3 regions of the Streptomyces sp. NPDC030809 genome follow, and region 1 is predicted to be linked to each of the others. Evidence: riboswitches for the same ligand, from Rfam matches in the RefSeq annotation. Region 1 holds a riboswitch; each other region holds the start of a gene.
What was found. Region 1 has a riboswitch for cobalamin ahead of ACZ407_RS25105 (energy-coupling factor ABC transporter permease). Riboswitches for the same ligand answer to the same signal wherever they lie in the genome.
Positions count from the first base shown of each region.

Region 2: linked by a shared signal. The riboswitch ahead of ACZ407_RS19645 (cobalamin biosynthesis protein) and the one ahead of ACZ407_RS25105 (energy-coupling factor ABC transporter permease) in region 1 are both predicted to bind cobalamin.
Region 3: linked by a shared signal. The riboswitch ahead of ACZ407_RS21750 (ribonucleoside-diphosphate reductase subunit alpha) and the one ahead of ACZ407_RS25105 (energy-coupling factor ABC transporter permease) in region 1 are both predicted to bind cobalamin.

Region 1 covers NZ_JBVIDV010000020.1:79,314-85,743, forward strand. The annotation lists gene ACZ407_RS25090 (energy-coupling factor ABC transporter ATP-binding protein) at 1-2, opposite strand, end outside; gene cbiQ (cobalt ECF transporter T component CbiQ) at 1-748, opposite strand, end outside; gene ACZ407_RS25100 (energy-coupling factor ABC transporter substrate-binding protein) at 752-1,129, opposite strand; gene ACZ407_RS25105 (energy-coupling factor ABC transporter permease) at 1,126-1,827, opposite strand; cobalamin riboswitch at 1,858-2,051, opposite strand; gene ACZ407_RS25110 (AMIN-like domain-containing (lipo)protein) at 2,160-2,705, opposite strand; gene ACZ407_RS25115 (L-serine ammonia-lyase) at 3,221-4,603, opposite strand; gene glyA (serine hydroxymethyltransferase) at 4,934-6,190, opposite strand; gene gcvH (glycine cleavage system protein GcvH) at 6,210-6,430, opposite strand, start outside.
Region 2 covers NZ_JBVIDV010000014.1:63,283-69,712, reverse strand. The annotation lists gene ACZ407_RS19655 (putative cobaltochelatase) at 1-996, opposite strand, end outside; gene ACZ407_RS19650 (cobyric acid synthase) at 1,130-2,650, opposite strand; gene ACZ407_RS19645 (cobalamin biosynthesis protein) at 2,647-3,615, opposite strand; cobalamin riboswitch at 3,672-3,795, opposite strand; gene ACZ407_RS19640 (hypothetical protein) at 4,004-4,225, opposite strand; gene ACZ407_RS19635 (inorganic phosphate transporter) at 4,255-5,520, opposite strand; gene ACZ407_RS19630 (alpha/beta hydrolase) at 5,817-6,430, shown strand, end outside.
Region 3 covers NZ_JBVIDV010000016.1:97,791-104,220, reverse strand. The annotation lists gene ACZ407_RS21760 (carbon starvation CstA family protein) at 1-1,229, shown strand, start outside; gene ACZ407_RS21755 (YbdD/YjiX family protein) at 1,226-1,420, shown strand; cobalamin riboswitch at 1,608-1,730, shown strand; gene ACZ407_RS21750 (ribonucleoside-diphosphate reductase subunit alpha) at 1,895-4,294, shown strand; gene ACZ407_RS21745 (ribonucleotide-diphosphate reductase subunit beta) at 4,294-5,310, shown strand; gene ACZ407_RS21740 (hypothetical protein) at 5,412-5,621, opposite strand; gene ACZ407_RS21735 (helix-turn-helix domain-containing protein) at 5,703-6,430, shown strand, end outside.

The sequences.
Region 1 (6,430 bases):
ACAGCCCCAGGCCTTTCAGTACGAGGGTCAGCGCGACCACGGCGCCGAGCAGGGCGGCCGAGGCCGCCAGGAACCGCCAGGAGACCGCCGCCGGCGGGACCAGCACCCGCAGGGTGCCGTCGTAGCCGCGGCCGGCCAGCCCCGCCTGCATCCGCCCGGCCCGGTCGAAGGCCCGTACGAACACGGTGGCGCCCTGCCCGGCGAGGGAGCGCCAGAGCGCCGCGCGGCCGGTGTTCCCCAGCCGGGCCGCCTGCGCCTGCCGGACCTGGGCCAGCGAGTCCAGCAGCAGGAAGCCGATCCGGTACATGACCAGCGCCACGTCCACCACGGGGGCGGGCACCCCGGCCCGCACCAGCCGCGGCAGGACGTCCGACACCGGGGTGGTGAACGCGAACAGCAGCACGCCCAAGGAGCCCGCCGAGGTCCGCAGCAGCAGCTCGGCCGCCTGCCGCAGGCCGTCGGGGGCCGGGGCGAGCAGCCCCGCCGGGCCGCCGACCTGCACCAGCAGGGGGAGCGCGCCCGTGAAGCAGAAGCCCAGCGGGATCCGGAAGGCCCGCCACAGCTGCCGCGGCGCCACCCCGGCGGGGCCGAGCAGCACGCCCAGGGTGGCGGCGGCCACCAGCGGGCCGCCGGGCCACGGCGGCAGGCACAGGGCCGCCACCGTCAGCCCCAGCCCGAGCAGCGCCTTCTCCAGCGGGTGCCGGCCCCGCCAGCGGCTGCCGTGCGCGGCCGCGTCGATGGGCAGCACCGGCTAGGACCCCGCGCCCGGTGCACCGTCCGCGGGGGCGTCCGCGCCGGACGGGGCGCCGGAACCCGCGGCCGCCGCCGCGCGGGCCTCGCCCTGGCGGCGGCCGCGCCGCAGTCCGAAGTAGTACGCGAGCACCCCCGCGCCCAGCGCCGCCTGGAGGGCGAACAGCGCCGACTCGACCTCCCCGGACGGCGGTTCGTACAGCGGGGAGAACCAGGGCTCGTAGCCGGGGTCGAGCTCGGTGATGGCCGCCTCGGCCTGCGCGTCGGCGCCGGTGAACGGCTCCTCCTTGCCCTCGCCGAGGCCCAGCGCGAGCGGCAGCACGGCGAGCGCCGCCACCAGCAGCAGCAGGAGGGTGTTGATCCGTGCGTTCCTGCTCATCGCGCCGCCACCTCCGGACCGGTCGCGGAACCGGCCGGTGCCCCCAGCACCCCGAGCCGGGTCAGATCGGCCTTGCTGGACTGCGTCAGCAGCCGCATCACCAGGACCGTCAACAGCCCCTCGCTCACCGCCAGCGGGATCTGCGTCACCGCGAAGATGCCGCCGAACTTCGCCAGCGCGCCGGGGAACCCGGTGCCCGGGTCCGGGAAGGCCAGCGCCAGCTGCACGCTGGTCACGCAGTAGGTGACCAGGTCGGCGAAGAAGGCGCCGGAGAACACCGCGACCATGAGCGGCGCCCCGGCCCGGCGCAGCAGCCGGTAGGCCGCGTACCCGGCCCAAGGGCCCGCGATCGCCATCGAGAAGACGTTCGCGCCGAGGGTGGTCAGGCCGCCGTGGGCCAGCAGCAGGGCCTGGAACAGCAGGGTGATCGTGCCCAGTACCGCCATGACGGGCGGCCGGAACAGCACCGCGCCCAGGCCGGTCCCGGTCGGGTGCGAGCAACTGCCCGTCACCGAGGGGATCTTCAGGGCCGAGAGCACGAACGTGAAGGCGCCGGAGGCCCCCAGCAGCAACGTGCTCTCGGGGTTCGCCCTGACCTCGCGGGTCAGGGCCCGGACGCCGTGGACGACGAAGGGGGCCGATGCGGCGCCCCAGGCGGCCGCGTGCAGCGGGGGCAGGAACCCCTCGGCTATATGCATGAGTGGGGAAGACCTCTCCAGCACCTCGTGGATGGACAGCGCGCCCCGGCCGGTCTCCTGGCTCACGGGTACTGCCGCCCTGGCTCCGCCTTCCCGGGCCGTGCGGTCTCCCGCAGCAGCCCAGTGGCTTCCCGCAGGAGTGGAGCCGGACTTCCCGATCACAGTGGCGAGGGCCGCACCGGTTTCCCACCGGTTTCCCGTACACCAAGGCCAGATGACCCTAGTCGCCCCGATCCGGCACGTACAACCCGGCCCCGGACGGGGGAGGGGGCGGCGGCCCGTCCGGACCGCCGCCCCCTCGCCGGGCCGTCGCCGGCCTCCGCCCGCCGGCGTCAGCAGACGTTGGCGTGCTTGACGTCCATGACCCAGCGCTCCGGGTTGTGGAGCTTGAACGTCTTGTACTCGGGCCGGGTGTTGAACGCGGTCCCGAAGGTCACGTACCCCTCGAAGTCGCCGGTGAGGGCGATCCCCTTCAGCTTGGGCAGGTTCAGCTTCTTGAGGCGGGGGCCCTTGTAGACCGGCTGCCCGTCGTCGTCGTGGCCCTGGGCCGGGTGCATCCGGATCTCCAGGAAGTGGCGGCCGGGCAGCGGGACCTTCCGGCCGGAGCCGTCGTACCGCAGTTCGGCGACCCGCTTGACGGTGACGGGCGGGATGTACCCCTTGATGTCGACGACGACCCGGTCGAAGGTGCAGTGCGCCGCGTAGCGGGCGTTGACCACCTGCGGGGTCTGGGTCGTCGGGACGGGCTTGTGCGCACTCGGTGCCGCGGCCGGTGCGGCGGCGGCGGAAACCGGGGCCGCGAGCGCGGCGCCGGCGGTCAGCAGCACTCCCGTGGCCACGGCCACGAGACGCTGACGGCGGATGGAACGGTGAGTCATTTCGACCCCCGGATCTCCTGAGGCGGGGACAGTGCTGTCACCAGAGGAGACATCCCCCGCCCCCGGACGGTTGCACCGTTCGGGTGATGGATCCCGGAGCGCGGGCCTGCGGGCCCCGAGGCGCCCGGCCCGGCGGCCGTCGCGGGCGATCACGGCGACCGGGGCGTCCCGGTCGCCGCGGTCCGCGGTCAGGGTGTACCCCGCCCGGGTCTCCCTGCTGTTCACCCCGTACTGGTGGGCCCGCCGGTGGCCGGTGTACAGCGCCGGGTTCCAGGGCCAGTCCGCGTGGTCGTCCTGTCCTCGTCCCACAGCGCGTACCAGAGCACGTCCGGCAGGGCGGCGGTCGCCGCGCTCCGGGCCGCGGTGCCCGGCACGGCCGGAGCGGCCCCGACCCCTGCGCCGGGGGCGGCCCCGCCCGCCGGATGGCGGCGTTGGCGGTCAGCGCCCCGCCCCTGCGCGGCCGTGGCCTGGCGGGGGCGGGGCGTTTCAGGCGGCCGGCCCGGGGTGCGGCGGGATCAGCACTCGATGACGTTGACGGCCAGGCCGCCGCGCGCCGTCTCCTTGTACTTGACCTTCATGTCGTCGCCGGTCTGCTTCATGGTCTTGATGACCTTGTCGAGGGAGACCTTGTGGCTGCCGTCCCCGCGCATCGCCATGCGGGCCGCGGTGACGGCCTTGACCGCCGCCATGCCGTTGCGCTCGATGCACGGGATCTGCACCAGGCCGCCGACCGGGTCGCAGGTCAGGCCCAGGTTGTGCTCCATGCCGATCTCGGCGGCGTTCTCCACCTGCTCCGGGGTGCCCCCCAGCACCTCGGCGAGGGCGCCGGCCGCCATCGAGCAGGCCGAGCCGACCTCGCCCTGGCAGCCGACCTCGGCGCCGGAGATCGAGGCGTTCTCCTTGAACAGCATGCCGATCGCGCCGGCGGCCAGGAGGAAGCGGACCACGCCGTCCTCGTCGGCGCCGGGCACGAAGTTCACGTAGTAGTGCAGGACCGCCGGCAGGACCCCCGCCGCGCCGTTGGTGGGCGCGGTCACGACCCGGCCGCCGGCCGCGTTCTCCTCGTTCACGGCCATCGCGTAGATGGTCGTCCACTCGCTGCGGTGCAGCATCGGGTCGCCCTCGGTGCGCAGCTGGCGGGCGGTGGAGGCGGCGCGGCGCCTGACGCGCAGGCCGCCGGGGAGGATGCCCTCGCGGGAGATGCCGCGCTGCACGCAGGCCTGCATGACCCGCCAGATCTCCAGCAGGCCCTCGCGGATCTCCTCCTCGGTGCGCCAGGCCTTCTCGTTCTCCAGCATCAGCGCGGAGATCGACAGGCCGGTCTCCTTGGTGAGGCGCAGCATCTCGTCGCCGGTGCGGAAGGGGTACTTCAGCACGGTGTCGTCGAGCTTGATCCGGTCCTCGCCGACCGCGTCCTCGTCCACGACGAAGCCGCCGCCGACCGAGTAGTACGTCTTCTCCAGCAGCGGGGCGCCGGTCTCGTCGTACGCGAAGAGGGTCATGCCGTTCGCGTGGTACGGCAGGGAGCGGCGGCGGTGCAGGATCAGCTGGCTGGGCTCGTCGAAGGCGATCTCGTGGACGTCCCCTATCTCCGCCCCGAGCAGGCGCAGCCGGCCGCTCTGCCGGATCCGCTCGACCTCCTCGTCCGCCTTCTCCACGTCGACCGTCCGGGGCGAGTGGCCTTCGAGGCCGAGCAGGACGGCCTTGGGGGTGCCGTGTCCGTGGCCGGTGGCGCCGAGGGAGCCGAACAGCTCGGCCCGCACGGACGCGGTCTGGGCGAGGACGCCGTCCTTCTTCAGGCGGTTGACGAACATGCGGGCCGCCCGCATGGGGCCCACGGTGTGGGACGAGGAGGGGCCGATACCGATGGAGAAGAGATCGAAGACGGAGATGGCCACGGTGGCGACTTCCTTGTCAGCTCGTGGGTGGGGAGGGGGCAGGAGGGCGGAGCGGGAGGGGCGGGGGTGAAGGGTGTTTCGGTGGAGTTTGTCCGGCAGACGAGCGTATCGCGCCGAGGTGAACGGTTCGTCTGCCCGGCCGGGCGGAGGGGGCCCGCTCCGGCGTGAGTCGGCTCACCCTCCAGCAGGGCTGCGGCCGCGGCCGGGGACGGACACGAGGGGGTGCCGCAGGGGGACGCGGTGTCACCGGTCCGCGGGCATGAGAAGGGCCCGGCCTGTGGAAAGGGAAGGCCGGGCCCGCTCACGTGCCGCACGGAGCGGCGGGTCCGCTTACAGCGAGGGGTACAGCGGGTGCTTCGCGGCCAGGGCCGAGACGCGCGCCTTCAGGGCCTCGCCGTCGTACGAGGGCTTCAGGGCCTCGGCGATGATGTCGGCGACCTCGGTGAAGTCCTCGGCGCCGAAACCGCGGGTGGCCAGGGCCGGGGTGCCGATCCGCAGACCCGAGGTGACCATCGGCGGCCGCGGGTCGTTCGGGATGGCGTTCCGGTTGACCGTGATGCCGATCTCGTGGAGGCGGTCCTCGGCCTGCTGGCCGTCCAGCTCCGAGTTGCGCAGGTCCACCAGGACCAGGTGCACGTCGGTGCCGCCGGAGAGGACGTCCACGCCCACGGCCTTGACGTCGTCCTGGACCAGGCGCTCGGCGATGATCTTCGCGCCGGCCAGGGTGCGCTCCTGGCGCTCCTTGAACTCGGGGGAGCCCGCGACCTTGAAGGACACGGCCTTGGCCGCGATCACGTGCTCCAGCGGGCCGCCCTGCTGACCCGGGAAGACCGCGGAGTTGATCTTCTTGGCCAGCTCCTGCGTGGACAGGATCACGCCGCCGCGCGGACCGCCGAGGGTCTTGTGCGTGGTGGTGGTGACCACGTGGGCGTGCGGCACCGGGTTCGGGTGCAGGCCCGCGGCCACCAGGCCGGCGAAGTGCGCCATGTCGACCATCAGGTACGCGCCGACCTCGTCCGCGATGCGGCGGAAGGCGGCGAAGTCCAGCTGGCGCGGGTACGCGGACCAGCCGGCGACGATCAGCTGCGGCTTGGACTCCTTGGCGAGGCGCTCGACCTCGGCCATGTCGACCTGGCCGTCCTCGCCCACGTGGTACGGGACCACGTTGTAGAGCTTGCCGGAGAAGTTGATCTTCATGCCGTGGGTCAGGTGACCGCCGTGGGCCAGGTTCAGGCCCATGATCGTGTCGCCCGGCTTCAGCAGCGCGAACATCGCGGCGGCGTTGGCCTGCGCACCCGAGTGGGGCTGCACGTTGGCGGCCTCGGCCCCGAAGAGCGCCTTGATGCGGTCGATCGCGATCTGCTCGACCACGTCGACGTGCTCGCAGCCGCCGTAGTAGCGGCGGCCCGGGTAGCCCTCGGCGTACTTGTTGGTCAGGACCGAGCCCTGGGCCTCCATGACGGCGACCGGAGCGAAGTTCTCCGACGCGATCATTTCGAGGGTGGACTGCTGGCGGAGCAGCTCGGCGTCGACGGCGGCCGCGACGTCCGGGTCCAGCTCGTGGAGCGGAGTGTTCAGAACGGACATGGGTTCTCCCTGGTCTCGGTCAGCCCGCGAGCTCGGTGTACTCGTCGGCGGTGAGCAGGTCGCCCGGCTCGTCCGTGACGCGCACCTTGAACAGCCAGCCGCCCTCGAAGGGGGCCGAGTTCACGAGGGAGGGGTCGCTGACGACGTCCTCGTTGATCTCGACGACCTCGCCCGAGACGGGGGAGTACAGGTCGCTGACGGACTTGGTCGACTCCAGCTCGCCACACTCCTCGCCCGCGG
Region 2 (6,430 bases), on a different contig from region 1:
GAGGATCCGGTCGAGCAGCTCCTCGTCCAGACCCGGCGCGTCGAACGGATTGCGGCGGCGCCGGTGCGGCAGCGCCAGCAGCGCGGCCTGCCGGACGTCCTCCTTGCGCACGGACGTGCGCCCGGCCCACGCGGCCAGCGCCACGGCCGTGCGCGCCATCACGATGTCGGCGCGCATGCCGTCCACCTCGAACCCGGCGCACACCGCGGCGATCCGGAGCAGCGCCGCGTCCCCGAGCACCACCGCGGGCAGCAGGGCGCGGGCCGCCGTCACGCGGTCGCGCACGGCCGCCTCGTCCCCGGCCCAGCGGACGGCGAAGGCCTCGGGATCGGCGTCGTACGCGAGTCGGCGCCGGACCACCTCGACCCGCTGCTGCGGCTCGCGGGAGGCGGCGACCTCGACGGTCAGCCCGAACCGGTCGAGCAGCTGCGGCCGCAGCTCGCCCTCCTCCGGGTTCATGGTGCCGACGAGCAGGAACCGGGCGGCATGGCGGACGGAGACGCCCTCGCGCTCCACGTACGACGAGCCCATCGCGGCCGCGTCCAGCAGGACGTCCACGAGGTGGTCGTGGAGCAGGTTGACCTCGTCCACGTAGAGGATGCCGCGGTTGGCGTCGGCGAGCAGGCCCGGCTCGAAGGCCTTCACCCCGTCGGCGAGGGCCCGCTCGATGTCGAGGGCACCGACGAGCCGGTCCTCGGAGGCGCCGATGGGGAGTTCCACCATCCGCGCGGGTCGGGCACTGCCCTCGACGCCCTCGTGCGGGCCGTCCGGGCACTGCGGATCGGGCCCGCCCGGGTCGCAGCTGAACCGGCAGCCGGTCACGACCGGGACCGGGGGCAGCAGCGCGGAAAGGGCGCGCACGGCCGTGCTTTTGGCCGTGCCCTTCTCCCCGCGTACGAGCACCCCGCCGACTGCCGGGCTCACGGCATTCAGCAGCAGGGCCAGCCGCAGGTCCTGCTGACCGACCACCGCGGTGAACGGATAGGGCGTGCTCACAGCTTCACTCCTTCATCCCACATCTCCAGCCCGGCCGGAACATCCGGCTCCGCGGCAACTCCCAGCCCCGCCGGCGCTCGGGGCGCGGGGTCCGGGGCAGAGCCCCGGGGGCGCGGTGGCGCCTCGCGCGCGCTCACGGCGCCCCCGGCGGTACGAACGGGAGCCCCGCCGGGGCCCCCGACTCGATCAGCCGCAGCAGCGCATCCGTGTCGGCGTGCTCCTCGATCAGGTCGCCCAGCAGGTCGAGCTGCTCCTCCCGCAGCGTCCCGAAGGACGTGTCGGGAGCCGGCACGAACCGGCGCCCGGCGGCGGCCGCGACCTCGCGCAGGAAGGCCCGGCGGAAGCCGTCGCTCTCCAGCGAGCCGTGCCAGTGCGTCCCCCACACCGAGCCCACCCGGCACCCGTCCAGGAACGGCTCGCCGCCCCGGACCTCGGCCACGCCGTGGTGGATCTCGTACCCCTCGACGGGCTCCCCGAGCGCCTCGCCCACCGGTCGCGCCAGGGTCTTCTCCACGGCGAACCGGACGGAGACCGGGAGCAGCCCCAGGCCCGGCACCGTGCCGGCCCGGGACTCCACCTCGTCCTCGATCACCTCGCCCAGGGCCTGGAACCCGCCGCAGATGCCGAGCACCGGCCGCCCCTCGGCGGCCCGCCGGGCCAGCGCGTCCGCCAGCCCGCGCTCGCGCAGCCACTCCAGGGCCTTCACCGTGCCGCGGGTGCCCGGCACGACGGCCAGGTCGGCGTCCGCCAGCTCCTCGGGGCGGTCCACGAACCGCACCACCACGCCGGGCTCGGCGGCCAGCGCGTCCACATCGGTGAAGTTGGACATCAGCGGCACCGCGCACACCGCGACCCGCAGCACGTCCTCGCCGACCGGCGGCGCGACCGCGGACTCGCGCACGGCCCCGCGCAGCGAGACCCGCAGCCCGTCCTCCTCGTCGATGCCCAGCCCGTGCCGGAAGGGCAGCACCCCGAAGGTCTCGCGGCCGGTGAGCCCGCGCAGCATCTCCAGGCCGGGTTCCAGCAGGGTCACATCCCCGCGGAACTTGTTCACCAGGTAGCCGGCGACCAGTTCCTGGTCCGCGGGGCTCAGCAGCGCCGTCGTACCGAAGAAGGAGGCGAAGACCCCGCCCTTGTCGATGTCCCCGACGACCACGACGGGGAACCGCGCGGCGCGCGCGATGCCCATGTTCACGATGTCGGTCCGGCGCAGGTTGATTTCGGCCGGGCTGCCCGCCCCCTCGCAGATCACTGCGTCATACGTGCCCCGGAGCTGCGCCAGGCAGTCCGTGACCACGCCGAGGAGCTGCTCCTGCCGCCCGCCGTGGTAGCCGCGCGCGCTCATCTCGCCGACCGGCTTGCCCAGCAGCACCACCTGGCTGCTGCGGTCGCTGCCCGGCTTGAGCAGCACCGGGTTCATCAGCGCGGTCGGCTCCACCCGGGCCGCCTGGGCCTGCATCGCCTGGGCCCGGCCGATCTCTGCGCCCTCGCGGGTCACGAAGGAGTTGAGCGACATGTTCTGGGCCTTGAAGGGGGCCACCTTGACCCCCTGGCGGGCCAGCCAGCGGCAGATGCCCGCGGTGACCACGCTCTTGCCCGCGTCCGAGGTGGTGCCGGCGACCAGCAGACCGCCCCCCAGTGCCCCCGTGCTCATCGGCGTCCCTTCCGTGCGTAGGAGACGAGCGAGCGGCCCGCCACGCAGGCGCCCAGCGCGAGCCAGGTCACCCGCCGGGAGAGCCGTACCGCCCGTTCGATGTCGGCGACTTCGACCGGCCGGCCCGCCGCGCCGTTGAGCACCGCCCGGTGCTCGACCCGGCCCGCATACGCGAGGGTGCCGCCCATCCGGACGCCGAGGGCGCCGGCGAAGGCGGACTCCACCGGGCCGGCGTTGGGGCTCGGGTGCTTGTGCGCGTCGGCCCGCCAGGCCCGGACCGCCCCCCGACGGTCCGGGCCCGCCAGTACGGCCGCGGCCGCGGTGAGCCGGGCGCCCGGCCAGCCGGCCAGGTCGTCCAGGCGGGCGGAGGCCCAGCCGTAGCGCAGGTACCGGGGGGACTTGTGGCCGACCATCGCGTCGAGCGTGTTGACGGCGCGGAAGGCGAGCAGTCCGGGGACCCCGCCGAGGGCTCCCCACACGAGTGCGCCGACCACGGCGTCGGAGGTGTTCTCGGCCACGGACTCGACCACGGCGCGCGCGATCTGCTGCTCGTCGAGGGAGTGCGGGTCGCGCCCGCACAGGTGCGGCAGCCGCTCCCGGGCCACCTCCCCGTCCCCGGCCGCCAGCGCCCCGCCGATGGCCCGGGCCTCCCGGCCCAGCGAGGTGCCGCCGACGACGGTCCAGGTGGCGGCGGCGGTCAGGGCGATCCGCAGGGCGGCCGGCCGGCGGCGCACGGCGCGGGCGCCCAGTGCTCCGAGGGCGGCCGCGCCCCCGGCGCAGACCAGGGTGTGCAGGGCGCCGCGGGCGCGCTGCTCGTGGGGCGCGTCCTTCCACAGGACGCCTTCCACGGCGGCGGCGGCACGGCCGAAAGCGGCGACGGGGTGCCCGCGGCGCGGATCGCCCAGGATCCGGTCGCCGATCAGCCCGGCCGCCGCGCCGTACGCGAAAACGCGATCGGCACGCATGGCGTGTATGTCCTCACTCAGGGTCCGCGCCCTGGTTCGACGTGACCGGCGGTGAGAGTCTCCTGGCTCCCGGATCGGCTGTTCCCCCGGCCTTCCAGCCCCGCGGGGCCGTGACGCACGGTGGGGGAGAGCTCCCCGGTGACAGTGGCGGGACCGCGCCGGATTCGCACCGGACTTCCTCTCCTGCCGCCGTGTTGGCCCGGGCAGTCCACCACGCACCGCAATGGCCCGTCAACTCGCCGTTGACCTGCGAAGGCGCAGTGTGCGCAGGCCCACAGCCGGACCGCGGCCGGACGGCGACGGGGGCGCACACCGGCCCTGCGGTGCGCTCCCCGCGGGTACGCGAAAGCTCCCCCGGAGGAGTCCTCAGGGGGAGCTTCCGCGGTCGTCAGCTGACGATCAGGTAGATCCCGTAGGCCACGGCCGCGGCGCAGAGCGCGAAGGCGGCGTAGGCACCGGTGCGGGCGACGGTGGCGGTGCCGCCCTGCTCGACGGCGGCCTCGTGCTTCGAGAGGCCGACGAGGCCGATGGTGAAGAGGGCCACGAGGGCCACGGTGGCGCCGAGGCTGACTCCGAAGACGGAGCCGAGAGCTGCCCAGTCGATCTTCATGCTGCTGATCCTCTGTTCTGGTCCGGCCGTCAGACCGCGGCGGCCGGGGCGGCCGGGGTCTCGCCGTGGGCGGGGGCCGGGGCCGGGATGGTGGCCTTCAGGTCCTCGTCGGTGACGGCGGCGGTGGTGCCCGCCGGGGGCGGGGTGACGGCCGCGATGGCGGTGGTGACCACGCCGGGGGTCTCGTCGTCCGTGTCGGTGTCGTTCACGTTGTGGTGGTCGACGACCTGGCGGCGCGAGATCCGCCAGATGGCGAAGCAGGAGCCGACGAGGAAGACGGTGACGGCGATGACGCCGATGTCACCCGTGCGCATGACCAGCTCGGCACCGGCGGAGACCAGGGCCGCGGCCGGCAGGGTCAGGCCCCACGCGACGAACATGCGGGTGGCGGTGGACCAGCGGACCACGCCGCCCTTGCGGCCGAGGCCGGCGCCCATGACCGCACCGGAGCAGGAGTGGGTGGTGGAGAGGGAGAAGCCCAGGTTCGAGGAGGCGAGGATGACCGTCGCGGCCGAGGTCTGGGCGGCGAAGCCCTGCTGCGGCTGGAGGTCGGTCAGGCCCTTGCCCATGGTGCGGATGATGCGCCAGCCGCCCAGGTACGTGCCCATGGCGATCGCGAGACCGGCGGACAGGATGACCCAGACCGGCGGGTTCGCGTCGGGCGCGATGGCGCCGCCGGCGATGAGCGCCAGGGTGATGATGCCCATGGTCTTCTGCGCGTCGTTGGTGCCGTGCGCGAGGGAGACGAGGCCGGCCGAGGCGATCTGCCCGGCCCGGTAGCCCTTGGCGGAGGTCTTCTCGCCGACCTTGCCGCCGAACAGGTAGGTGACCCTGGTGGCCAGCATCGCTGCCACGCCGGCGACGACCGGGGCGGCCACGGCCGGGATGAGCACCTTGGTGACGAGGGTGTCGCCGTTGACGGCGCCGAGGCCCGCGGAGGCGACGGCCGCACCGATCAGGCCGCCCATCAGGGCGTGCGAGGAGCTGGAGGGCAGGCCCACCAGCCAGGTGACGAGGTTCCAGAGGATCGCGCCCACGAGGGCGGCGAAGATCACCTCTGGCTGAATGCCCTCCTCGTTGACCAGGCCCTTGGAGATCGTCTTGGCGACCTCCACGGACATGAACGCGCCGACGAGGTTGAGCACGGCGGACATGGCCACCGCCGTCTTGGGCTTGAGAGCGCCGGTCGAGATGGTGGTGGCCATCGCGTTGGCAGTGTCGTGGAAACCGTTCGTGAAATCGAACACGAGAGCGGTGACGATCACGATCCCGAGGAGAAGCGTTATGTGCTCCATTTACCCAGGCTTCTGTTTGAGGTCAGTGGCACGGCGACCGTAGGCAACCTGAGTGAACAGAAGATGAACTGGGACGGGCGGCTCGGTGTACCGATTCGGAGGCCGACCCCTCCCTCCCTGGGCGATTCGATCGGAATCCCTCCCTTTCCCCCGTGTTTGTGCAGGTCAGGCGCAGGTAAACGGAATGCAACCGGAAGGCTTCGGGGGGTGTTCCGACGGGATCGGCGGCTGCTCCGGGGAGACCGGGATCACTCCGCGGACTGGCCGGTCCGACCGGCCCGCCCGACACTGGAGCCGTGCGCACCGCTACAGCGACGGCAGCGGCCGTCACGACCCTGATCGGAGCCGGAGCGGCCGCGGTCGCCGCCGGCCGGTTCGCCGGGGACGCCGCCCTGCGGCCCGCTCCCGGCCGGCCCCTGCCCGGCGGGCCCCGGCTGAGCGTCCACTCCGCCGCCGACGGGCGAGTGGCCCTCACCCGCTCCCTGACCGCACTGCTCCCCGGGGTCTACGGACTCGACGCCCCGGGGGTGCACGCCGTGGTCGGCCCCGTGCTCGCCGACGCCCCGCACGACCCGGACACCGTCGTCCGCCGGCTCCTGCGCGTCACCCACGGCCGCCTCGAACCGGGCACCCGGGTACGGCTCACCCCGCAGCTCCACCTCGGCGACCCGCGCAGCGCACTCGGCCTCGACCACGCCGACGTGGACGTGCCCGGGGAGCTGGGCGCCATGCCCGCGTGGTTCGTCCCCGCCGCCCGCCGGACCTGGGTGATCGCGGTGCACGGGCTGGGCACCACCCGCGAGCACCCCATGAACCTCATGCCCTTCCTGCACCGGCACCGGCTGCCGGTCCTCGCCCTCGCCTACCGCAACGACCTCGGGGCCCCGGCCTCCCCGGACGGCCTCGGCCA
Region 3 (6,430 bases), on a different contig from region 1:
ACTTCGCGAGCCGCGGCGACGGCCCGGTCTTCGCCGGCTCGATGTTCCCCTTCGTCTTCATCACCATCGCCTGCGGCGCGCTCTCCGGCTTCCACTCCCTGGTCTCCTCGGGCACCACCCCGAAGATGATCCAGAAGGAGACCCAGGTCCGGATGATCGGCTACGGGGCCATGCTCACGGAGTCCTTCGTCGCGGTCATGGCCGTCATCGCGGCCTGCATCATCGAGCCCGGCCTCTTCTTCGCCGTGAACTCCCCGCCGGGGGTCGTCGGCACCACCGTCGAGGCCGCCTCGCAGGCCGTCGGGAACTTCGGCTTCGCCCTCTCCGGGGCGGACCTGGCCCAGGCCGCCAAGGACGTGGAGGAGGCCACCCTGCTCTCCCGCACCGGCGGCGCCCCGACCTTCGCACTCGGAATGTCGGAGATCTTCTCGTCGGTGTTCGGCGGGTCCTCGATGAAGGCGTTCTGGTACCACTTCGCGATCATGTTCGAGGCCCTCTTCATCCTCACCACCCTCGACGCCGGCACCCGCGTGGGCCGCTTCATGCTCCAGGACACCCTGGGCAACGTGGCCAAGCCCTTCAAGCAGGTCAGCTGGAAGCCCGGCGTGTGGATCACCAGCGCGGTGGTCGTCGGGGCCTGGGGCTACTTCCTGTGGGTGGGCGTGAAGGACCCGCTGGGCGGCATCAACCAGCTCTTCCCGCTGTTCGGCATCGCGAACCAGCTGCTCGCCGCGGTGGCCCTGGCCGTCTGCACCACCCTGCTCGTGAAGTCCGGCCGGCTGAAGTGGGCCTGGGTCACCGGCGTGCCGCTCGCCTGGGACGCCGTGGTCACCCTCACCGCCAGCTGGCAGAAGGTGTTCTCCGAGGACCCGCGGGTGGGCTTCTTCGCCCAGCGCGACAAGTTCCAGGCGGGCATCGACGCCGACAAGGTGCTGCCGCCCGCCAAGACCATGGACGAGATGCACACCGTGGTCACCAACGCCACCGTGGACGGGGTCCTGTCCGCCCTCTTCGCCCTGCTGATCGTGGTCGTGCTGGCGGACGCCGCCCGGGTCTGCATCAAGGCCGTCCGCAGCCCGGAGTCGGTCCGGCTGCACGAGACCCCGTACACCCGCTCCGCGATCGTGGCCCCGGCCGGGCTCCTGCCCACCGAGGAGGAGCGGGCCGAACTGGCCGCCGCCGGCCTGGACTCGGGCGGGGGCCGGCAGCGGGAGTCCGTGGCGCCGTGAGCGCCCGCGCACTCCTCGCCCGGATCCGCTTCTACGTCCGCGAGTTCTCCGGCGAGGCGGCCTACGACCGTTACGTCGCCCACACCCGCGGACACGACCCGCAGGCGCCCGTCCTGAGCCGGCGGGCGTTCGAACGGGCCCGCACGGACGCCCGCGAGGGGGACCCCCGCGAGGGCTTCCGCTGCTGCTGAACCCCCTCCCCGCCCCGTACGAAGGGCCCCGCCGCACCCGGCGGGGCCCTTCGCCGTACCCGCCCCGAGCCGGTCAACGGGCCCTTCCGGAACAGGCCGTGCTCACGTACAGCCCCCAGGCGAAGGCGTAGCGCAATCAGCCGGACACAACATCTAGGGGGTCGCACACGAGGCTGCCCCCACATGTATGCTCGTCCTCGCTGTCGTCGCAGGGGAATCCGGTGGGAATCCGGAACTGTCCCGCAACGGTATGAGATGCACTGATCTGTGCGATGCGAGTCCGAAGACCTGCCGACAGCGCACCCGGGTCGACCGAGCCGGGTCCAGACACGTCCGGGTCTCGCGGGTTGGGCCGGCGGACGCCATGCGGAGACGCGCTGCCCGCCCTGCCACGGGCCGCCGCGCGCCCCCTTCCGCGTGCGCGCTCGCACCCCGCCCCGAAGGCAACGGGCCGAGCGAGGGAGAGCCCCCACCGTGACCATCGCGCCTTCCGCACCGCGCGCCGAGTCCGACCAGCCCGAGGCCGAAGGCCCCGGCGCCGCGCTGCTGCGCACCCTCACCGACCTCACCGCCGACCTGCCCGACACCGACCCCGGCCGGGTGGCCGCCGCCGCCCTGCGCGGCCGCAGCGCCGACGCGGACGAGGCCGAGCTGCGCGGGCTTGCCACCGAGGCGGCCGCGGGGCTCATCTCCGAGGACCCGGCGTACTCCAAGCTCGCCGCCCGCCTGCTCACCCTCGCCATCGCGGAGGAGGCCGCCGGTCAGGGCGCGACCTCCTTCTCGGCCTCCGTCGCCACCGGCCACGCCGAGGGCCTGATCGCCGACCGCACCGCGGAGTTCGTCCGCGCCCACGCGGCCCGGCTGGACGCCCTGGTCGAGCAGTCCCTCGCGGAGGGGGCCGACGACCGCTTCGGCTTCTTCGGCCTGCGCACCCTGCACAGCCGCTACCTGCTGCGCCACCCGATCACCCGGCAGGTCGTCGAGACCCCGCAGCACTTCATGCTGCGCGTGGCCTGCGGCCTGGCCGAGGACGAGTCGGTGCGCGCGGTGGAGGAGGTGGCCTCGCTGTACCGGCTGATGAGCCGCCTGGACTACCTGCCGTCCTCCCCCACCCTCTTCAACTCCGGCACCCGGCACCCGCAGATGTCCTCCTGCTACCTGCTGGACTCCCCGCTGGACGAGCTGGACTCGATCTACGACCGCTACCACCAGGTGGCGCGCCTGTCGAAGCACGCGGGCGGCATCGGCCTGTCCTACTCGCGCATCCGCGCCCGCGGTTCGCTGATCCGCGGCACCAACGGCCACTCCAACGGCATCGTCCCGTTCCTGAAGACCCTCGACGCCTCCGTGGCCGCGGTGAACCAGGGCGGCCGCCGCAAGGGCGCCGCCGCCGTGTACCTGGAGACCTGGCACGCGGACATCGAGGAGTTCCTGGAGCTGCGGGACAACACGGGCGAGGACGCCCGCCGCACCCACAACCTCAACCTCGCGCACTGGATCCCGGACGAGTTCATGCGCCGCGTGAACGCCGACGGCGAGTGGTCGCTGTTCTCCCCGTCCGACGTGCCCGAGCTGGTCGACCTGTACGGCGACGAGTTCGACGAGGCGTACCGCAAGGCCGAGGCGGCAGGCCTGGCCAAGAAGTCCATGCCGGCCCGCGAGCTGTACGGCCGCATGATGCGCACCCTCGCGCAGACCGGCCAGGGCTGGATGACGTTCAAGGACGCCTCCAACCGGACCGCGAACCAGACCGCCCTGCCCGGCAGCGTGGTCCACTCCTCCAACCTCTGCACCGAGATCATCGAGGTCACCGACGACGGCGAGACGGCCGTCTGCAACCTCGGCTCGGTCAACCTCGGCGCGTTCGTGGCCGACGGCGCGATGGACTGGGAGCGGCTGGACGAGACCGTCCGCACCGCCGTGACCTTCCTCGACCGGGTCGTGGACATCAACTTCTACCCGACCGAGCAGGCGGGCCGCTCCAACGCCCGCTGGCGGCCGGTGGGCCTGGGCGCCATGGGCCTCCAGGACGTGTTCTTCAAGCTGCGCCTGCCCTTCGACTCGGCCGAGGCGAAGGCCCTGTCCACGCAGATCGCCGAGCGCATCATGCTCGCCGCGTACGAGGCCTCCGCGGACCTCGCCGAGCGCAACGGCCCGGTGCCCGCGTGGGAGCAGACCCGTACCGCCCAGGGCGTCCTGCACCCGGACCACTACAACAGCGCGGCCGAGCGCCACTGGCCGGAGCGCTGGGAGGCGCTGCGCGCCCGCATCGCCGAGACCGGCATGCGCAACTCGCTGCTGCTGGCGATCGCGCCGACCGCCACGATCGCCTCGATCGCGGGCGTGTACGAGTGCATCGAGCCGCAGGTCTCCAACCTCTTCAAGCGCGAGACCCTCAGCGGTGAGTTCCTCCAGGTCAACGGCTACCTGGTCGAGGACCTCAAGAAGCTGGGCGTGTGGGACGCGCAGACCCGCGAGGCGCTGCGCGACGCCTCCGGCTCGGTGGCCGGCTTCGGCTGGATCCCGGCCGAGGTGCGCGAGCTGTACCGCACGGCGTGGGAGATCCCGCAGCGCGGCCTGATCGACATGGCGGCGGCCCGCACCCCGTACCTCGACCAGAGCCAGTCCCTGAACCTGTTCATGGAGACGCCCACCATCGGCAAGCTCAGCTCGATGTACGCGTACGCCTGGAAGCAGGGCCTGAAGACCACGTACTACCTGCGCTCGCGCCCGGCGACGAAGATCGCCCGCGCCGCGTCGGCCGCGTCCGCCGTCCCGGCCGCAGCCCCTGCGGCCCAGCTCCCCCAGGCGCTCGACGCCGAGGCGCTGGCCTGCTCCCTTGAGAACCCCGAGTCCTGCGAGGCCTGCCAGTAATGAGCACCACCCGTAAGCAGAACCTGCTCGACCCCGGCTTCGAGCTGACCCTGCGCCCGATGCGCTACCCGGACTTCTACGAGCGCTACCGGGACGCGATCAAGAACACCTGGACCGTGGAGGAGGTCGATCTCCACTCGGACGTGGCCGACCTCGCGAAGCTGACGCCGGCCGAGCAGCACATGATCGGCCGCCTGGTCGCGTTCTTCGCCACCGGCGACTCGATCGTGGCGAACAACCTGGTCCTGACGCTGTACAAGCACATCAACTCCCCGGAGGCGCGCCTGTACCTGTCGCGCCAGCTGTTCGAGGAGGCCGTGCACGTCCAGTTCTACCTGACGCTGCTCGACACCTACCTGCCCGATCCGGAGGACCGCGCGGCGGCCTTCGCGGCGGTCGAGAACATCCCCTCCATCCGCGAGAAGGCGCAGTTCTGCTTCAAGTGGATGGACTCGGTCGAGAAGATCGACCGGCTGGAGACGCAGGCCGACCGCCGGCGCTTCCTGCTGAACCTGATCTGCTTCGCCGCGTGCATCGAGGGCCTGTTCTTCTACGGCGCCTTCGCGTACGTGTACTGGTTCCGGTCGCGCGGCCTGCTGCACGGCCTGGCCACCGGCACCAACTGGGTGTTCCGCGACGAGACCATGCACATGAACTTCGCGTTCGAGGTCGTGGACACGGTCCGCAAGGAGGAGCCCGAGCTCTTCGACGACGAGCTGCGGCAGCAGGTCACGGACATGCTGAAGGAGGCCGTCGAGGCGGAGCTGCAGTTCGGCCGCGACCTGTGCGGCGACGGCCTGCCCGGCATGAACACCGAGTCGATGCGCGAGTACCTCCAGTGCGTCGCCGACCAGCGCCTGGTGCGCCTCGGCTTCGCCCCGGTCTACGGCTCGGAGAACCCGTTCTCCTTCATGGAGCTCCAGGGCGTCCAGGAGCTGACGAACTTCTTCGAGCGCCGCCCGTCGGCGTACCAGGTGGCCGTCGAGGGCACCGTGGACCTCGACGAGGACTTCTAGGAGTTCCGCGGGACCCCTTGTGCACCGCCGATGCCGCTTCCGGACCGTGGGTCCGGGGGCGGCATCGCCGCGTCCGGGCGGGGTTCCCGTCGCGCGGCCCGTCAGCCGCCCGCGGCGTGCCGGACGGCGATGCGGGGCCGGCGGCGGCCGGTCTCCGTCGCGCAGTTCCCGGCGGCGATGCGCTCGGCGCGCAGGGAGGCCGCGCGCAGCTGCCGGTCGATGCGGCGGTCGCGGAGGGTTCCGTACAGGGCGGGGCCGAGGAGCAGGGCGGCGGCGGACAGGACGGCGAGGTAGTTCAGGAACGTGCTCATGGCTCCACTCTCGTGGGGCCGTCGCCTTCCCGGCAGTGGCAGGACTGTCATGAAACAACGAATTGCTGCCACACTGGAGGCATGCTGAACAACGTGGCCGTGGCCGTCGTGAACGGGGTCGCCCCCTTCGAGCTCGGGGTCTTCTGCGAGGTCTTCGGCATCGACCGCAGCGAGATGGGACTGCCGGTGTACGACTTCGCCGTGTGCGCCGCCGAGCCGGGCCCGGAGCCGCTCACGGTCGGCGCCGGCGCCTTCCGGGTGCTCGCCCCGCACGGGCTGGAGCGCCTCGCCGAAGCGGACCTGGTCTGCCTGCCCGCCGACCGGGAGGCACCGGTGCGCGACTACCCCGAACCCCTGCTGGAGGCGGTCCGCGCCGCCGTGGACCGCGGCGCCCGCGTCCTGAGCGTGTGCAGCGGCGCGTTCGTCCTGGGGGCGGCCGGGCTGCTCGACGGACGCCGCTGCACGACCCACTGGATGCACGCCCAGGCCCTGGCCCGGCGCTTCCCCCGGGCCCTGGTGGACCCGGACGTGCTCTACGTGGACGAAGGCCCGGTGATCACCGCCGCGGGCACCGCGTCCGGGATCGACGCCTGCCTGCACGTGGTGCGGCAGGAGCACGGCGCCGAGGTGGCCAACACGATCGCCCGCCGGATGGTCGTGCCGCCCCACCGGGACGGCGGCCAGGCCCAGTTCATCCAGCGCCCGCTGCCGCGCACCAGCTGCGACACGGTCGGCGAGGTGCTCGGCTGGATGACCGAGCACTTGGCGGAGGAGATCACCGTGGAGCAGCTCGCGGACCGGGCGCACAT